2 linked regions of the Draconibacterium halophilum genome follow. The main gene of each other region encodes a partner of the protein of the gene in region 2 in a complex. Links are inferred from orthologs where the notes say so. Each region holds a gene or a part of one and is shown on either strand. Other genes may lie near its edges.

Region 1 (8,088 bases), 620 kb from region 2 along the record:
TCGGAATAAGTGGCCAAATCAACAACTGTTGGTGGCATCAACACTTTGTCGATTACGTGAATTACACCATTCGAGGCCATTACGTCGGCAGTGGTAACATTGGCATTGTTAACCATAACACCGCCATCAACATTTACCAGAAGTGAAAGCGGAGTACCGTCGGGAGACCCCATGTTTAATGTGGCCACTGCACCCGATTCCAGATTGTTCGAATACGCCAAATCTCCTACAACATGATATTTAAGAACCGCTGCTAAAGTAGCTGCATCAAGATCATCGAGGCTGCTTGCACCCAAATCTGTTAACAAGGCTGCAAAAGCATCGTCAGTTGGTGCAAATACGGTAATATTTTGCTCGGTACTTAAAAAATCAGCCAACCCGGCTTTTTGGGCTGCCTGTATCAATACACTAAACGAACCTGCCCCGGCAGCTACGTCTACAATCGTTTTTCCCATTTCAGGATCAGGCATCGGATCATCGTCATCATTACATGCGGTAAAACTTAGCGTCATTACCAGTAATAGAACCGGTAGTAAACTAAACCGGATTTTTGTCTTCTTGATAAATTCAATTGTTTTCATAATTCTGATTTTAAATGTTAAATGTTTCTGTTTTCGTTCTCTGAAACTGTTTTCTTGTTTTCAATTTGTTTAACTACAACTAATACAATCTTAAACACTTTTTGTTTATTCTTTTACTTTTTTCATTAAACACTAACTGATTAAACACATCCATATGTCATTACTATCAACACTTACAGAGGTTTTGTTAATATATGTTAATTTAAAAATTAACTGTTGTGAAAAAATTTACACAAGTACATTTATCAGAAAATTAGGAACCCGGTTTTGTAGAATTCTTCCTCTTTGTTCTTTGCTTTTAATTCAGAGTTATTTACCTGCGTTCATGATCTACTTTACCTCAACATTAAATTGAGCCCATGATTAATATGATTTTTGTTAACATTGGCCAAAAACCATAGTGATTCTGAGGTACAAACATTTAAATCCCTAATTTTGCCACTCGATTTTCAATAACAATTTTCAACATGGCAGATAAAGAGCAAAAACTGTTCACCGATTTTGCACCCATATCAACAGAAGAGTGGGAAGCAAAAATTAATGCCGATTTAAAAGGCAAAGACTACGAGCGTTCGCTGGTTTGGAAAACTTACGAGGGATTCAAAGTGCGCCCGTATTACCGTCAGGAAAACCTTGCAGGGAAAGAGTACCTGGATAGCTTACCGGGAGAATTTCCATATGTGCGGGGAAATAATAAAACCAACAACGATTGGTTCATTCGTCAAAACATCTTTGTTACCGATTTTGAAGAAGCAAACAAAAAAGCTTTGGAAATTCTTGGAAAAGGGATTACCTCTTTGGGTTTCCTTTTCAGCGAATGTGGTTCGGTTACCAAGGAAAGCCTGGGAGTGTTGCTAAAAGACATTTGTCTGGAAGCAGCCGAAGTTAACCTGGTTTGCCCTTGCGACAACTGCAACTGCGCCGAAGTTTTTTCAGCTTACGTTTCGGAAGGCAACTGGGACAACGATAATGTGATTGCTTCGGCATCCATCGATCCCATTGGTACTTTCACTTTAAAAGGTAAAATTGAAAAAGATGCAGTAACAAAACTTGTTCCGGCAATTGAGGCCGCAAAAGCGGTAAAGAATTTCCGCGTTATTGGCGTTCACGGAAAATTCTTCGCCAACAGCGGATCATCAATTACTCAGGAGTTGGCTTTCTCGCTGGCTCAGGGTGCTGAGTACTTAACACAATTAACCGAAGCCGGTTTAAGTGTTGACGATGCAGCAAAAGCAATTAAATTCAACATGGGTATCAGCAACAACTATTTTATGGAAATAGCCAAGTTGCGTGCCGGCCGACTTTTATGGTCGAAAATTGTTGAAGCTTACGGACCGGAGTGTAAAAGTTCGGCTAAAATGATCGTTCATAGCGAAACTCAACGCTTTAACAAAACGGTTTACGATCCGTATGTAAACATGCTGCGTACTCAAACCGAAGCAATGTCGGCCACTTTGGGCGGCGCACACTCGGTTACTGTTCTTCCTTTTAACGCGGTTTTCGAAGAAACTACTCCTTTCTCGGAGCGTATTGCACGTAACCAGCAGATCCTGTTAAAAGAAGAATCGCATTTCGATAAGATTGCCGATCCTTCAGCAGGTTCGTACTACATTGAAACACTTACTGAATCGTTAGCCAATCAGGCATGGGAACTTTTCCTTGCTGTTCAGGAGAAAGGTGGTTTTATTGCTGCTTTTAAAGAAGGATTTGTTCAGGCAGAGGTTAAAGCAATGGCTGCTGATCGTGACAAAAAGATCGCTCAACGTCGCGAAAACTTTTTGGGTACCAACCAGTTCCCTAATTTCACGGAAGAAATGAAAGCGGATTTCGATGGTTCACTTTTCGAAGCAGTTGACCTGACTGAAGAAGGTGCTGGAGTAGAAACACTGAAACCTTACCGCGGAGCTCAACCATTTGAGACATTACGTTACACTACTGATATGTACGCACGCGAGAACAAACGTCCGCTGGCATTTATGCTTACCATTGGTAATCTTACTTTCCGCAAGGCACGTGCACAGTTCGCCTGCAACTTTTTTGCAGTTGCCGGATTCAGTGTTCAGGATAACAACGGATTCGCAACAGTTGAAGAAGGTGTTGCCGCAGCTAAAAAAGCAGGCGCCGACATTGTTGTTATTTGTAGTTCGGATGATGAGTATGCTGAAATTGCTCCGAAACTTGCTGAGCAATTGGATGAAGAAATTTTGGTTGTTGCCGGAGCTCCTGCATGTGCAGACGAACTGAAAGCAAAAGGAATCACAAACTTCATTCACGTGAAAAGCAATATTTTGGAAGAACTGAAGGGATATCAAAATAAACTGGGAATATAAAACAACAGATGCTAGATACTGGTCACTGGATGCTGGATAAGAAATCCAGTATCGAGAATCAAGTATCAAGTATCAAGTATCAAATAGCTGAAATTATGAAGCCAGATTTTAAAGACATAAACATAAAAGCAGCTACCGAGCAGGCGAAAGCATCTGACTGGGCTGCAAAAAATAACATCAAAAAAGATTGGTTAACACCGGAGCAGATTCCTGTTAAACCGGTTTACACCAAAGAAGACCTTGAAGGAATGGAGCACCTGAACTATGCAGCAGGTTTGGCACCTTACCTTCGCGGACCTTACTCGGCAATGTACGCCATGCGTCCATGGACAATCCGTCAGTACGCCGGTTTTTCTACTGCCGAAGAATCAAATGCTTTCTACCGTCGTAACTTAGCGGCCGGTCAGAAAGGTTTGTCAGTGGCATTCGACCTGGCAACACACCGCGGATACGACTCAGACCACGAACGTGTGGTTGGCGACGTTGGGAAAGCTGGTGTGGCTATCGACTCGATTCTGGATATGAAGATCCTTTTCGATCAGATTCCGTTGGATAAAATGTCGGTATCGATGACCATGAACGGTGCTGTTCTTCCTGTATTGGCATTTTACATTGTTACAGGTTTGGAACAAGGCGCTACTCTGGAACAACTTTCAGGGACTATTCAGAACGATATTCTGAAAGAATTTATGGTGCGTAACACATACATTTACCCACCTGAGTTCTCGATGAAAATTATTGCCGACATTTTTGAGTTCACTTCTCAAAAAATGCCAAAATTCAACTCAATCTCGATTTCGGGTTACCACATGCAGGAAGCTGGGGCAACTGCCGATATTGAAATGGCTTACACCCTTGCCGACGGTTTAGATTATTTACGCACAGGTGTTAAAGCCGGTTTAGACATCGATGCTTTCGCACCGCGTTTGTCGTTCTTCTGGGCAATTGGAATGAACCACTTTATGGAGATTGCAAAAATGCGTGCTGCGCGTATGATCTGGGCGAAACTGGTTAAACAATTTAATCCGAAAAACCCAAAATCGATGGCATTGCGTACGCACTCGCAAACTTCTGGTTGGTCGTTAACTGAGCAGGATCCGTTTAACAACGTTGGCCGTACTGCTATTGAAGCAATGGCTGCCACATTGGGTGGAACACAGAGTTTGCACACCAACGCGCTTGATGAAGCGATTGCATTGCCAACCGATTTCTCGGCACGTATTGCACGTAACACGCAGTTGTACATCCAACAGGAAACTGAACTTTGTCGTGCAGCCGATCCATGGGCAGGTTCGTACTACGTTGAAGCATTAACGCACGAGCTGGCACAAAAAGCATGGGCGCATATCGAGGAAGTTGAAAAACTTGGCGGTATGGCCAAAGCAATTGAAACCGGCGTACCAAAAATGCGTATTGAAGAAGCTGCAGCACGTGCACAAGGACGTATTGACGGTGGATCGCAAACAATTGTGGGTATCAACAAATACCGTTTAGATAAAGAAGATCCGATTGATATTTTAGATATTGACAATACTGCAGTTCGTAAGTCGCAAATCGAGCGTTTGGAGAAGCTGCGTGCTGAGCGTAACGAAGAAGATGTACAAAAAGCATTGGAAGCAATTACAAAGTCTGCAGAAACAGGTAAAGGCAACTTATTGGCACTAGCTGTTGAAGCAGCACAGAAACGTGCTTCGTTGGGTGAAATTTCAGATGCTTGCGAAAAAATCGCAGGACGTTATAAAGCAGTAATCAGAACTATTGAAGGCGTGTATAAAGCAGAAGCACAAGACAAGTCTGAATTCCAGGAAGCTCAGGCTTTAGCGAAGAAATTCGCAGAATTGCAAGGTCGTCAGCCACGTATTATGGTCGCTAAAATGGGTCAGGACGGTCACGACCGTGGTGCAAAAGTTGTTGCTACCGGTTATGCCGACCTTGGTTTCGATGTTGATATGGGACCATTATTCCAGACTCCGGAAGAAAGTGCTAAACAAGCCGTTGAAAACGACGTGCACGTTGTAGGTGTTTCTTCACTGGCAGCCGGTCATAAAACACTGGTTCCTGCCATTATTGCCGAGCTGAAAAAACTAGGTCGCGACGACATCATGGTTATTTGCGGTGGTGTTATCCCTCATCAGGATTACCAATACTTGTACGATGCAGGTGCAGTAGCCATTTTTGGCCCTGGTACCAGCGTTGCCGGTGCAGGTAAAAAAATTCTTGAGATTTTGATTGAAGCGTATAAGGAAGATTAGAATATTGGAGGATTAAAAGATTAGAATCCAGATATAAAATATAAAGCCGGTTCCGTTTGGGGCTGGCTTTTATTTTGCTTACAATCCTTTTAAAGCAGCCATTACTTCTTCTACATCGGCTCTTCCTCCGTGACCCGAGCTTACTTTGGCAAAAACTACTTCTCCTCCTTTATCAATCACAAAAGTAGAAGGATAAGCTGTTTCTTTGGGTGCATCCCATCTAAGGCCATATTTATTTACCATCAAATAATTTGGATCGAGTGCAAAATAAAATCCTTCTGGAAAAGTAATGTCTTCAGTAAACTCCTCTGCCTTTTCCCGCAGTACTTCCGACGGCCCCGGATAAATCATCAAAACCTTTGCTCCGTAGCTTTTAAATTGATCGGCCTCAGCAACAAGCTCACCTACCTGACGCGTGCAAATCGGACATTGATATTCGGGCCACCCCCTGAGAACAACTAGAACAATTGGCGACTGGCCGTATAATTCATTTAGCGGAATTTCCTTGCTGTCAATTAACAGAACTTTAAAATCAATGATTTTATCTCCGGTTTTTACCTTTGCATCGGGTTGCGAAAATGCCGGAACTAAAAGAAAGGCGAGCAAAATGGTAATAATCGTTTTCATGATGCAGTATTTTTGATAGTATTAAAACACGCCTAATTCAGAAAAGTTCTTTTTTTTGTAAGCCCATGAAAATATTCTTACTAACCTTATTGATGTTCAAATTCTAAAGATTCAGTTTAAGACTGAAAGATGTAAAAGGAACCCGGGTTCGTTTTTGGCAAACGTTTTAAATGTAAGAAGCGGACTTCCAATTGGAAATCCGCTCATCACCTTTTTTCTGTCTTCGCGTTTATTAATTGATTACAATACTTTCTTCGTAAATATCCATCTCGTTGGTTAGAACCACGCTGTACTCGCCTGGATTTAAATCCGAAAGGTCTATTCTTTTGTGAATAGTAAATTCATTACCCAAACTAATCTCTTTTAACAAAGTACTATTCTCGTATACATAAAGATTAATTTTTTCATTCTCATAATTTAAGTAAGTCAAGTTTACTTTTTCTCCAACTTGATGAAAATAAGGATCAACAGTTTTCCGCATACTCATTACTTCCACATCTCCGTACTCAACTGATAGCTGCTTACTAACTTCCTCATCACCTGTTCTTACAAAATACCAATATGTTCCATTTTCCAGACCAGATAAATCATAACGCTTTTCAAAGTCACCGCGCGGGATTTCAGTATTCATCTCGTAAATTTTGTTTCCCCATGCATCGGTTAATTCAATTTCGTAATTAACCACTTCTGCGTTCGTAATTTCCATTACAGTTGTTTCACTTTCGTTGTCAGTCATATTCACTTTTAAATTTCCTGACGCCATAGCAACACTTGTTATCAGCATTGCAAAAATTCCTACAAATAAAGTTTTCATGTTTCTAAATTTTAAATTATTGTTTTCAATTCATTTTCAATACTATAAGGAATAAGTGCTCTATTTTGTTTAGTTTTTTATGTTTTTTATTAAACATTTTTTATTTTACACCCTCACTTGCTTTATACATAGGCATTTCAGGGATATGTTAATAGTTGTTAATTTTGCCGTGATTAATAACAGCGCGAAGCTAATTGAGTTAAAAATTGAAGATATGAGAACCTTCTTTGAGATTATCGTTTGCCCAGCCAGGGGTGACATGTGCAGGTGCATAATCCGAAAATTTCAGAAGAAGTGTAAAGAAAATTGTAATTACTGACCTAAAACCAAAGAGAAGCGATTGCATTAACCACTGATTTTAGCTCATAAAAAAAGCGAACCCTTGCGGATTCGCTTTACCAAAACTAACTAATTTAACTACCTAAACTTACGAAAAATATTAATTGAGATTAATTTGATATTCGTATATTCCATTATCACTTACCAATACAGCCTCATAGCTGCCATTGTTAAGTTTCGAAAGATCGATGGCATGATTAAGTGCAAACTCCGATCCAAGCATGTCTTCGTGAATCAAATTATCGTTTGATTCGTCGTACAAATACAACTTTACATCACGTGTTGCAAAATTCAGATACGTAATGTTTAATTGGTCGTTGTTTAAACCAAAATACGGACGAACCTGTTTGGTTTGGTCTATAACTTCAACATCGCCGTTATTCACTGAAAGAACTGTTGTGTTCTTTTCTTCATCAAGTTTTACCGTAAAGGTATATTCGCCATTTCTGAGTTTTGAAAAATCATACGTATTTAAAACCATCTTCAATGGCTGCTGGATCTGTTTGTAGTAAATAATATCATTTTTCATATTGCGGATTTCCATTTCAAATTGACTTTCTACCGCATTTGTAACTCGAACGTGGGCTTCAGCACCTTCGCCTTCTGAAATGTTTACTTTTAGATTTCCTGTTGCCAATGTTGCCCCTGCAATTAGTGCAAGAGCTGCTGTTAAAAGAACTTTGTTTAATCGTTTCATAACTTGTTGTTTCTATTTATTGTTTTCATTAACTATGACTTCAATATATGTATAAAGTTTAAAGCAATAACGTTAACCGATTGTTAAAGACCCCTAAGTCTTTTATTGTCAGCAACTAACTCTTATGTTAATACCATGTTAACCGGCGAGTTTGGATAGAAAAACGCTTGAACAGATCAATCGGAGGTAATGAAAATTACCGTTTATTCGCCAGAACCTACCGCTTATATAAAAACAAAATATTTTTTGCAATTAATTCTATCTTTGTTAGTGATGACCACATACAACGCCATAATAATTGACGACGAGAAGAATGTACAGGAGGCACTAAAAATATTACTTGAGCGTAATTGCCCGAATATTAATATCTGTGATACGGCCAGTTCGGCCAGCCAGGGACGGGAGTTATTGAACAATTGGGATGTGCAATTAATCTTCCTTGACATTT
Region 2 (8,074 bases):
ATCGAGATTAACGGTATGGAAATAGCTTTCAGTAACCTGGGGGAGGGAGAAGAGATTAACTCCATCGATATTTCGGTGACAGGTGCCGGAACTTTAGTGACCTTAACAAATATCTCGGCGAATAACACTGTTCAAAACCCGGATGTTGATAATGCTGTACTCATGCAAGCTGCTACAATTCTGAATGCAACAAAAGAAGTTGAGCTTACAGTTTCGGGCACTACTAATACTGCACCGATGAACTTTATTGTAAACATGGACTTTGATTGCCATATTGAAGCCGAAGCTATCTAGCGGATTTTGGGCTTCGAAAACGATCCGATCCGTATTGCAAAAACAATACAGATCGGATTTTTTTATTTAAAACCATTGGTGTCCGGTAAATATTACACAGATTTCTCACTTCGCTCGAAATGACAAGGCATTGGTGGTCTTTGTTCAATAAAGCTAAACCGGCGGTTAAATTCATTTCAATAAAAAACGGGGAACAAAAATTGCACCCCGCTTTTGCGTTATATTGTTATTGGTTTAAAAAATGCTGTATGAAATACCTGCCGACATACTAATGGTTGTTTTTGCATAAGTTTCGTCGTAGCTGCCAATTCCTGCATGCGTAAAAGTTACCGTATCATCTTCGTACATAGTATTTGCAACACCTGCGTCAAAAGTCAGTTTATCCGTAATGTTCCACATAATTCCACCGGCCAATGTATACGATGAGTTGCTATAACTAAAGTCGCTCTGGTACTGAGGTGTTACGCCATTTTTCGAGCGCATTCCCCCAACACTAAAAGCAAAGTTTTCGGCTACATTAAACTGCAAACCAAGCGCCAACTCTGTGTAATTACTTTCAATATCGCGATGTACCTGCTCGCCCAAAGTTGAATAACGAATGTTGTTACCATAGTCAACACCTTTATCGAAATACATGTTGAATGAAAGCTGCGCTTCTAACCAATCGAGACCGCGATAGCCAATACCCGTAGTTAAAATTGCCGGAATATCATTCGACGATTCGGCTCCGTCAGGGAATAAACCCATGTCGTCAACTTCTGTCTCATTTTCAAGGGTAAGCTTGGTTTCAAACTCATATTTTAATGCAAAAGTCCAGTCGTTGTTGGGCGAATAATTAAAACCAATAATCGGTGTAAAACCCATTCCTTTTTGTTTGGTTTTAACTTCCTTGTCTCCCACCTGGGTGGCGGTTCCGGCTAATGTTTGTGCAGTTCCCGAAAGTAATGTCGCCGTAGATGTCAATTCATCTCCAGCAGCAGAATATGTTCCTTGTACCTGAAGCGCATTCATGACATTAATTTGCGCTTGCGGCACACCTATAAGTTGCAAACCTCCTTCTATTTGAGCACGTGTAGTAGCATCAATTACGCCACCGTTCTCTAGGTCGGCAAGTGTTGCAGTTCCATAACCTGCATCAATAACCGGTTGCATAGTACTTGCGGTGCCATACATTAGGTCGGCACCGGCACTTGCTTGTCCTGCAAATCCATTAACCTGACCTGATGCACCATTTAACCACGTTGCAGCATCAACTCCGTTTAGCTGTATGTTACGAATTGCTCCGTCGTATTTATTTGTAGAAGGCATTAAACGCAATCCTCCATAAAACGAAAACTGGTCGTTTACTGCATAAGAAGCTCCAAGCTGGATTCCCCAGAATGTTGAAGATGCTTCCAAAGCCATATCCAAATCGTAAGATGTTACTGCCAGCGCAGGATCAATTTGACCCAATCCGGACAATTGCCCGGGAATTAAGGAAAAAGGAATTTCCAAAGTTGGGATTCCTCCCGCAAATTCGGCAGTACCTCCCCCTCCAATCGGACCAATACCAATTGAATAGGCCCAGTTATTTTTTTTGTAAACTGCATATATATCAGGATAGACAGGAATTGTTGTTTCTCCTGTGTAATGACCTGAATTTAAGGTAGGAAATTGTGTGTCGATGTCGCGGGTTTGTAAAATAGTTTGGCTGTAGAAAGCAAAATGCCAGCCATCTTCCATTTTTACCAAACCTGCCGGATTATAGAAAACAGCATCAATTTCCAATGCTGCATTGCGCGACAACATACGAATATATTGTGCACTTTGGTTGTAGTTAGTTAATAAACCTCCTGCAAAAGCAAGTTGAAGTAGCATGGAAAATGCCACAATCAATGTCAATTTTTTCATTTATGTCAAGTTTTTATTAAAGATTTTTTTCCCTTCATTTAACAATAGTAATTCCGAGAAATATACGGTTACTGTAGTTGATGCCTGAGCGGCAAATTTAAAACTTATTCTTAAATACAAAAACTTCGAGATTGATTTTCAGCTTTTTATGTCTTTTTCGAACACCTTCGTCACTTATTCGAATATGCTCGTACAAAAAAACCCGAGTTAAATACCTCGGGCTCTTTATATTGGAAAAATTATATAATCTAAATGTGTATCACCTCATCGTAAGCGGCAGCGGCAGCTTCCATAATAGCTTCGCTCATTGTTGGGTGCGGGTGAATGGTTTTGATCAACTCGTGTCCGGTAATTTCAAGTTTTTTGGCCACAACCATTTCGGCAATCATTTCTGTAACATTACCTCCAATCATATGTGCACCAAGCAACTCACCATACTTCGCATCGAAAATTAATTTAACAAAACCATCTTTTTGTCCGGCTGCACTTGCTTTTCCACTGGCCGAATAGGGGAATTTACCCACTTTAATTTCGTAACCTTCTTCTTTTGCTTTTGCCTCGGTTAAACCAACCGATGAGACTTCAGGGCTGGTATAAGTACAACCGGGAATATTTCCGTAATCTATTGGTTCCGGATTCAGGCCGGCAATTTTTTCAATACAGGTAATCCCCTCTGCCGATGCTACGTGTGCCAATGCCGGTCCGGCAAGAATGTCGCCAATGGCGTAAATACCGTCTACATTGGTTTTATAATATTCATCAACTTTAACGCGACCGTTATCCGTTTCAACACCTAATTCTTCCAAGCCAATATTTTCGGTATTTGGTGCAATTCCAACTGCCGAAAGAACAATGTCAGCCTCAACCACTTCTTCGCCTTTTTTGGTTTTAATGGTTACTTTGCACTTGTCGCCCGAAGTATCCACGCTTTCAACCGACGAGCCGGTCATCACTTTCATTTTCGACTTTTTAAAATTGCGCTCCAGTTGTTTGGCTACTTCTGCATCTTCGTTAGGGACCAGTGTCGGCATAAATTCAACCAGCGTAACTTTGGTTCCTATGGAATGATAGAAATAAGCAAATTCGCTGCCAATAGCACCCGATCCTACAACAACCATACTTTCAGGCTGTTTTTCAAGCGTAAGTGCTTTGCGGTATCCAATAATTTTTTCGCCGTCTTGTGGCAAGTTTGGTAATTCGCGCGAACGTGCACCTGTTGCCAAAATAATGTGTTTAGCTGTGTACGAATTCTTTTTGCCGTCATCGTCGGTTACTTCAACCGTATTTTTATCGGTTACTTTTCCCCAGCCAAAAATCGATTCAACTTTATTTTTCTTGAACAGGAATTGAATTCCCTTGCTCATTCCATTGGCAACGTTGCGGCTTCTTTTTACCATGGCACCAAAATCGGGTTTCACTTCTCCTTCAATGGCTACACCATAATCGGCAGCATGGACAGCATACTCAAAAGCCTGTGCACTTTTCAGCAACGACTTTGTAGGAATACAGCCCCAGTTTAAACAGATTCCACCCAGGTTTTCCTTTTCTACAACAGCAACTTTTAATCCGAGCTGCGACGCACGAATTGCTGCTACATATCCGCCTGGTCCGCTACCTATAACTATTACATCGTAATTCATTGTATTTTGAAATTTATTGATATTTGATTTATGTAAGTAACACCTCACATAAAGAAAGGTTCTAACAAATCTACTTCTTTTAAGACGCAATTAAAAGTGTAAACAGTATGAATTTTTTCCTAAAAAGAAGCAGGCAAAAAACATAGAGAAATTCTATCTTTTTTGCCTGCTTTCTTGCTACAGTTATTTATCTGTTTAAAAAAAATAACTCGGCTTATTTTAATTTTGCGTAGGTATTTAGTAATTCGGTAGCTGCAATAAACGAACTCATCTGATCGGTGAGCACGTAGTTTTCGAGCACTTTCAATTTCTCCTTAATTTCGGGATGATCATAAAAGTTTCTTTTCAGGTTTTCTTCAATGGTTTCATACATCCAGTAGGTAGATTGTTCGTTTCGTTTACGGAAAAAATACCCGTTGTCAATAGTCTGTTCCCTGTATTTTTCAATTTGATCCCAAATGGCATCAATACCGGTTTTTTTATAGGCTGAACAGGTTAGCACGTTGGCTGCCCAACCCGAATCTTTGGAAGGAAAAAGATGAATGGCGTTTTTATATTGCACTTTTGCCATTTCTGCCTTTTCAAGATTGTTGCCGTCGGCTTTGTTTATGGTAATCAGGTCGGCCATTTCCATAATTCCACGCTTTATGCCCTGTAGTTCGTCACCCGCCCCGGCCAACATTAGCAACAGGAAAAAATCGGTCATGGAATGAACTGCTGTTTCGCTTTGCCCCACCCCAACAGTTTCAATAAAAATATGATTATAACCAGCAGCTTCGCAAAGAATAATGATTTCGCGCGTTTTTCGTGCAACTCCACCCAACGATCCTGCCGATGGACTGGGACGAATGTAAGCATTGCTGTCGCTGGCTAATTCTTCCATTCGCGTTTTATCGCCCAAAATACTTCCTTTGGTACGTTCGCTACTCGGATCAATTGCCAACACGGCAAGCTTTTCTCCTTTATTCGTCAGGTATTTTCCAAGTGCCTCAATGAAGGTACTTTTCCCAACTCCAGGCACACCGGTTATTCCAATACGAACTGATTTGCCGCTGTGTGGCAAACACTTTTGTATAACTTGCTGAGCTATTTGTTGATGTTCCGATTTCGAGCTCTCAACCAAAGTAACAGCTTTACTTAAAAGTGTGATATCGCCATCTAAAATCCCGTTCACATATTCATCAACCGACAGCAATTTTCTCTTCTTTTTCAAAAATCGCTGTATCGAATCGTTGTTAACCGCTTCCGGCTTTTCAACTCCCTCATTCACGAGTAATCCTTTGTACTTCGGATCGTTTTCTATATGGTGTTTATTGTTTTCTGACATCGGTATTAAATTTATCGTTTAAAAGTACAGCAAAAAAGAAGGTGCTGCAAGTTTCACCTGCAACACCTTCTGAAATATTGACTTTAAATAAACTTATCCTGCACTGGCAACAACAACCTGGCTTGAAATACGCAATGTTGATGTTGGTGTTTTTGGATCGTTGGTAATAACAGTGATCGATTTACTCTGACGACCACGTTTTCCGCGCGAATCGAAAGTAACTTTAATCGGTGCTGTTTCACCCGCTGCAATTACCTTTTTCGAAGGAGCCACAGCAGTACAACCGCAAGATGAACGAACTCTTCTGATAATTAAATCAGTTTTACCATTATTCGTCAACGTAAAAGTATGTTCTTTTTTATCGCCTTGATTCATTTCGCCAAAATCAACTGATTTTTCGTTGAAATTAGCGACAGGAGCGTTTGCCAATTCTTCAGGTGAAAGTTTCGAGAAATCTTCTTCGATGGTAGCACTTACTCCTACTGAATTTTTGTAATTGTTGCTTCCGTCTAACGACAAGTAAATACGATGTGATGCAAAGCCAAACGTATTAGCAGCATCCGAATCATAAGTTACAACCAATTTACCTTTGCCTTTTGCCGGAATAGTTTGCGGTTCAGCTTTAGCGGTAAGGTGTTTTGGTACTGTGCGAAATCCTACTTCAACAGGTTTATCGGTATCGTTAACCAATTCCAATTCTTTTGTTACGGTTTCGCCCTTTTTAATTTTCGCAAATGAGAGGTAGTTTGATTTCACTCTCAAATCACCAATTTTTCTTGGATACTTCTCAGCCAATGTCTTTTCGCGTGGCTCAACTTTTCCGTTAATTCGTAGAACAACAGTACGGTTTTCAGCATTCGAACTAACCGTTACCGACTTATTAAATGAACCCGGACGGTTTTTAGGATTATAACTTACATCGATGCTTCCGCTTTCTCCGGGGGCAACAGGTTCACGTGTCCATTTTGGAGTGGTGCAACCACAAGATGCACGAACATTAGATAATACTAATGGAGCTTCTCCTTTGTTTGTAAAATTAAATGTTGTTTTCTGCACACCGTCTGATTCTTTAAACGAACCAAAATCGTGTGATTGTTCTTCAAAAACAATTTTTGGAGTTCCCTGGCCCATTGCTGAATTAAAAGCAACAACCAGTGAAAAAACTGCTAATAGTTGTAAAATGCGTTTCATAATTTATTAATTAAATTTGTTCTTTCGAGCGTTATATGAAACAAATGTATAGATGCTTGACTAGTTTTGCTGTTAATTGAATTCAATATTTTGTTAATGAGTTGTTAACTATCGCAGGCACATAAAAAATTATGTAGCTTAGCTTTGAATAAAATCTCATGAAAGGAAAAGCACTTAAATACATTATAATGTTGGCAACTGTATCAATAGTTGGCGTATTTTTGGTGCAGTTTGCTTTTATTCGCAGTTCGTATAATCTTTCGGAAAAGCAATTTCAGGAAAGTGCCAGTGTGGCTTTAAAAGAAGTGGCATGGCAGGTAATGCTGGCCACCGGAACTACCGAAACTTTCGACAGTATTACGCCGGTTGAAGTAATATCGAACAACACCTACCTTGTAAATGTTGGTGTAGCAATCGATAAAGAACTCTTAAAACAAAACCTTACTACCCAGCTAAAACGACACGACATTTATTACGATTACGAATTTTCAATTTACAGCCCTACCCAGGAACAAATGGACGAAACCACACTTGTACATATCGACGAAAACGAAGAACCATCGGACTTCGAGTTTCCGCAAAACGAAGAATACACCAACTATTTTGGCATTCATTTCCCCAACCGGTCTTCTTACTTTTTTAATCAGCTTTCAATTTGGTATTTCTTATCTGCTTTGTTAATGCTGGTCATCTTTTTCTTTGGTTATACCTTATGGGTTATTATCCGCCAAAGGCAATTGTCCGAAATTCAGAAAAACTTCATCAACAACCTCACCCACGAATTAAAAACCCCAATCTCCTCAATCGCTCTGGCGGCAAACGTTATTAATGATGAAAAGATTCTGGAATCACCCACCCGTCTTTTCAACTACACCCACATTATACAGGAACAAACAACACGTCTGTCGAAAAATGTTGAAAAAGTACTTAACTTAGCAACGATAGAGAAAAGCCGGATCCTGCTTAATCTGGAGGAAGTAAATCTTATCAAGTTCTTAGAAGAAGCAATCGATCATTTCGGGGAATCGAAAGCCGGGCAAGGCGCAAAAGTCACGATAAATACCAAAATCAGTGAATGTACGATTCAGGCAGATCGGTTCCATTTTTCAAACCTGGTATCGAATATTCTTGAAAATGCTGCAAAATATTGCGACAAAACACCCGGGATTAAGATTAAACTTTTGCAAAAGCAGAACAGTTATGAACTTAGTTTTATCGATAACGGTATTGGCATTCCGCGAGAACACCGAAAACGAATCTTTAAAAAGTTTTACCGTGTTCCTACCGGAAATGTGCACAACGTAAAAGGGTTTGGGCTTGGGCTCGACTATGTATACAAAATTGTAAAAGCACATAACTGGAAAATTAAAGTAAACGACAATCCCAAAGGGGGAAGTATATTTAGCTTAACCATTCCAAAGTAGAATATGAACAGCAATTTATTCAGAATATTATTGGTTGAAGACGACGAAGCACTTCGTTTTATTGTAAAAGACAATTTAACGGAGCACGGCTATGATGTTGAAGTAGCTGCCGATGGAGAAATTGCACTCGAGCTTTTCGGAAAGAACAAATTCGATCTGATCGTACTCGACGTGATGCTTCCGAAAATAGATGGCTTTCAGGTAGCCGAAACCATACGAAGAACCAACGACCAGGTTCCCATTATATTCTTAACGGCCCGAAGTATGACTGAAGATAAAATTACGGGTCTTACCATTGGTGGCGACGA

Evidence for each region.
Region 1: the proteins of meaB (region 2) and scpA are in contact, whole or in part, in a crystal structure (PDB 8DPB), measured with the Methylorubrum extorquens proteins. The link is inferred for Draconibacterium halophilum from one-to-one orthologs. Residues at the interface, in SOR26638.1 of Methylorubrum extorquens: Arg20, Ala21, Ala24, Arg25, Thr28, Ser32, Arg33, Arg34, His37, Thr98, Gly99, Gly100, Ser101, Ile102, Leu103, Lys106, Thr107, Ala110, Ala113, Ile114, Asp115, Arg116, Ala118, Phe119, Ile120, Arg121, Pro122, Pro124; in SOR27001.1 of Methylorubrum extorquens: Glu577, Glu578, Asn579, Asp580, Gly581, Arg582, Arg583, Arg585, His596, Ala604, Ser605, Ala608, Asp609, Gly611, Phe612, Asp613, Val614, Asp615, Ile616, Gly617, Pro618, Leu619, Glu625, Arg628, Gln629, Val631, Glu632, Asn633, Asp634, Glu661.

What each region holds. Positions count from the first base shown.
Region 1 is NZ_CP048409.1:882,820-890,907, reverse strand. What follows is about bases 2,659-5,584. They hold scpA (methylmalonyl-CoA mutase), read left to right. Parts: upstream 2,659-3,006; coding sequence 3,007-5,163; downstream 5,164-5,584. Other genes in these bases: G0Q07_RS03485 (peroxiredoxin family protein), read right to left, coding at 5,242-5,584; G0Q07_RS03495 (methylmalonyl-CoA mutase family protein), read left to right, coding at 2,659-2,911. Also shown: G0Q07_RS03500 (fasciclin domain-containing protein), read right to left, coding at 1-581; more of G0Q07_RS03495, read left to right, coding at 1,049-2,658; more of G0Q07_RS03485, read right to left, coding at 5,585-5,790; G0Q07_RS03480 (hypothetical protein), read right to left, coding at 6,023-6,604; G0Q07_RS03475 (hypothetical protein), read right to left, coding at 7,044-7,640; G0Q07_RS03470 (LytR/AlgR family response regulator transcription factor), read left to right, coding at 7,830-8,088. UniProt on the Escherichia coli protein: Catalyzes the interconversion of succinyl-CoA and methylmalonyl-CoA. Could be part of a pathway that converts succinate to propionate.
Region 2 is NZ_CP048409.1:1,500,314-1,508,387, reverse strand. Bases 3,096-6,007 are described here. They hold meaB (methylmalonyl Co-A mutase-associated GTPase MeaB), read right to left. Parts: upstream 5,152-6,007; coding sequence 4,039-5,151; downstream 3,096-4,038. Other genes in these bases: G0Q07_RS06035 (DUF1573 domain-containing protein), read right to left, coding at 5,245-6,007; lpdA (dihydrolipoyl dehydrogenase), read right to left, coding at 3,096-3,824. In the rest of the region: G0Q07_RS06055 (hypothetical protein), read left to right, coding at 1-294; G0Q07_RS06050 (OmpP1/FadL family transporter), read right to left, coding at 529-2,184; more of lpdA, read right to left, coding at 2,433-3,095; more of G0Q07_RS06035, read right to left, coding at 6,008-6,342; G0Q07_RS06030 (sensor histidine kinase), read left to right, coding at 6,501-7,766; G0Q07_RS06025 (response regulator transcription factor), read left to right, coding at 7,770-8,074. UniProt on the Escherichia coli protein: Binds and hydrolyzes GTP. Likely functions as a G-protein chaperone that assists AdoCbl cofactor delivery to the methylmalonyl-CoA mutase (MCM) ScpA and reactivation of the enzyme during catalysis.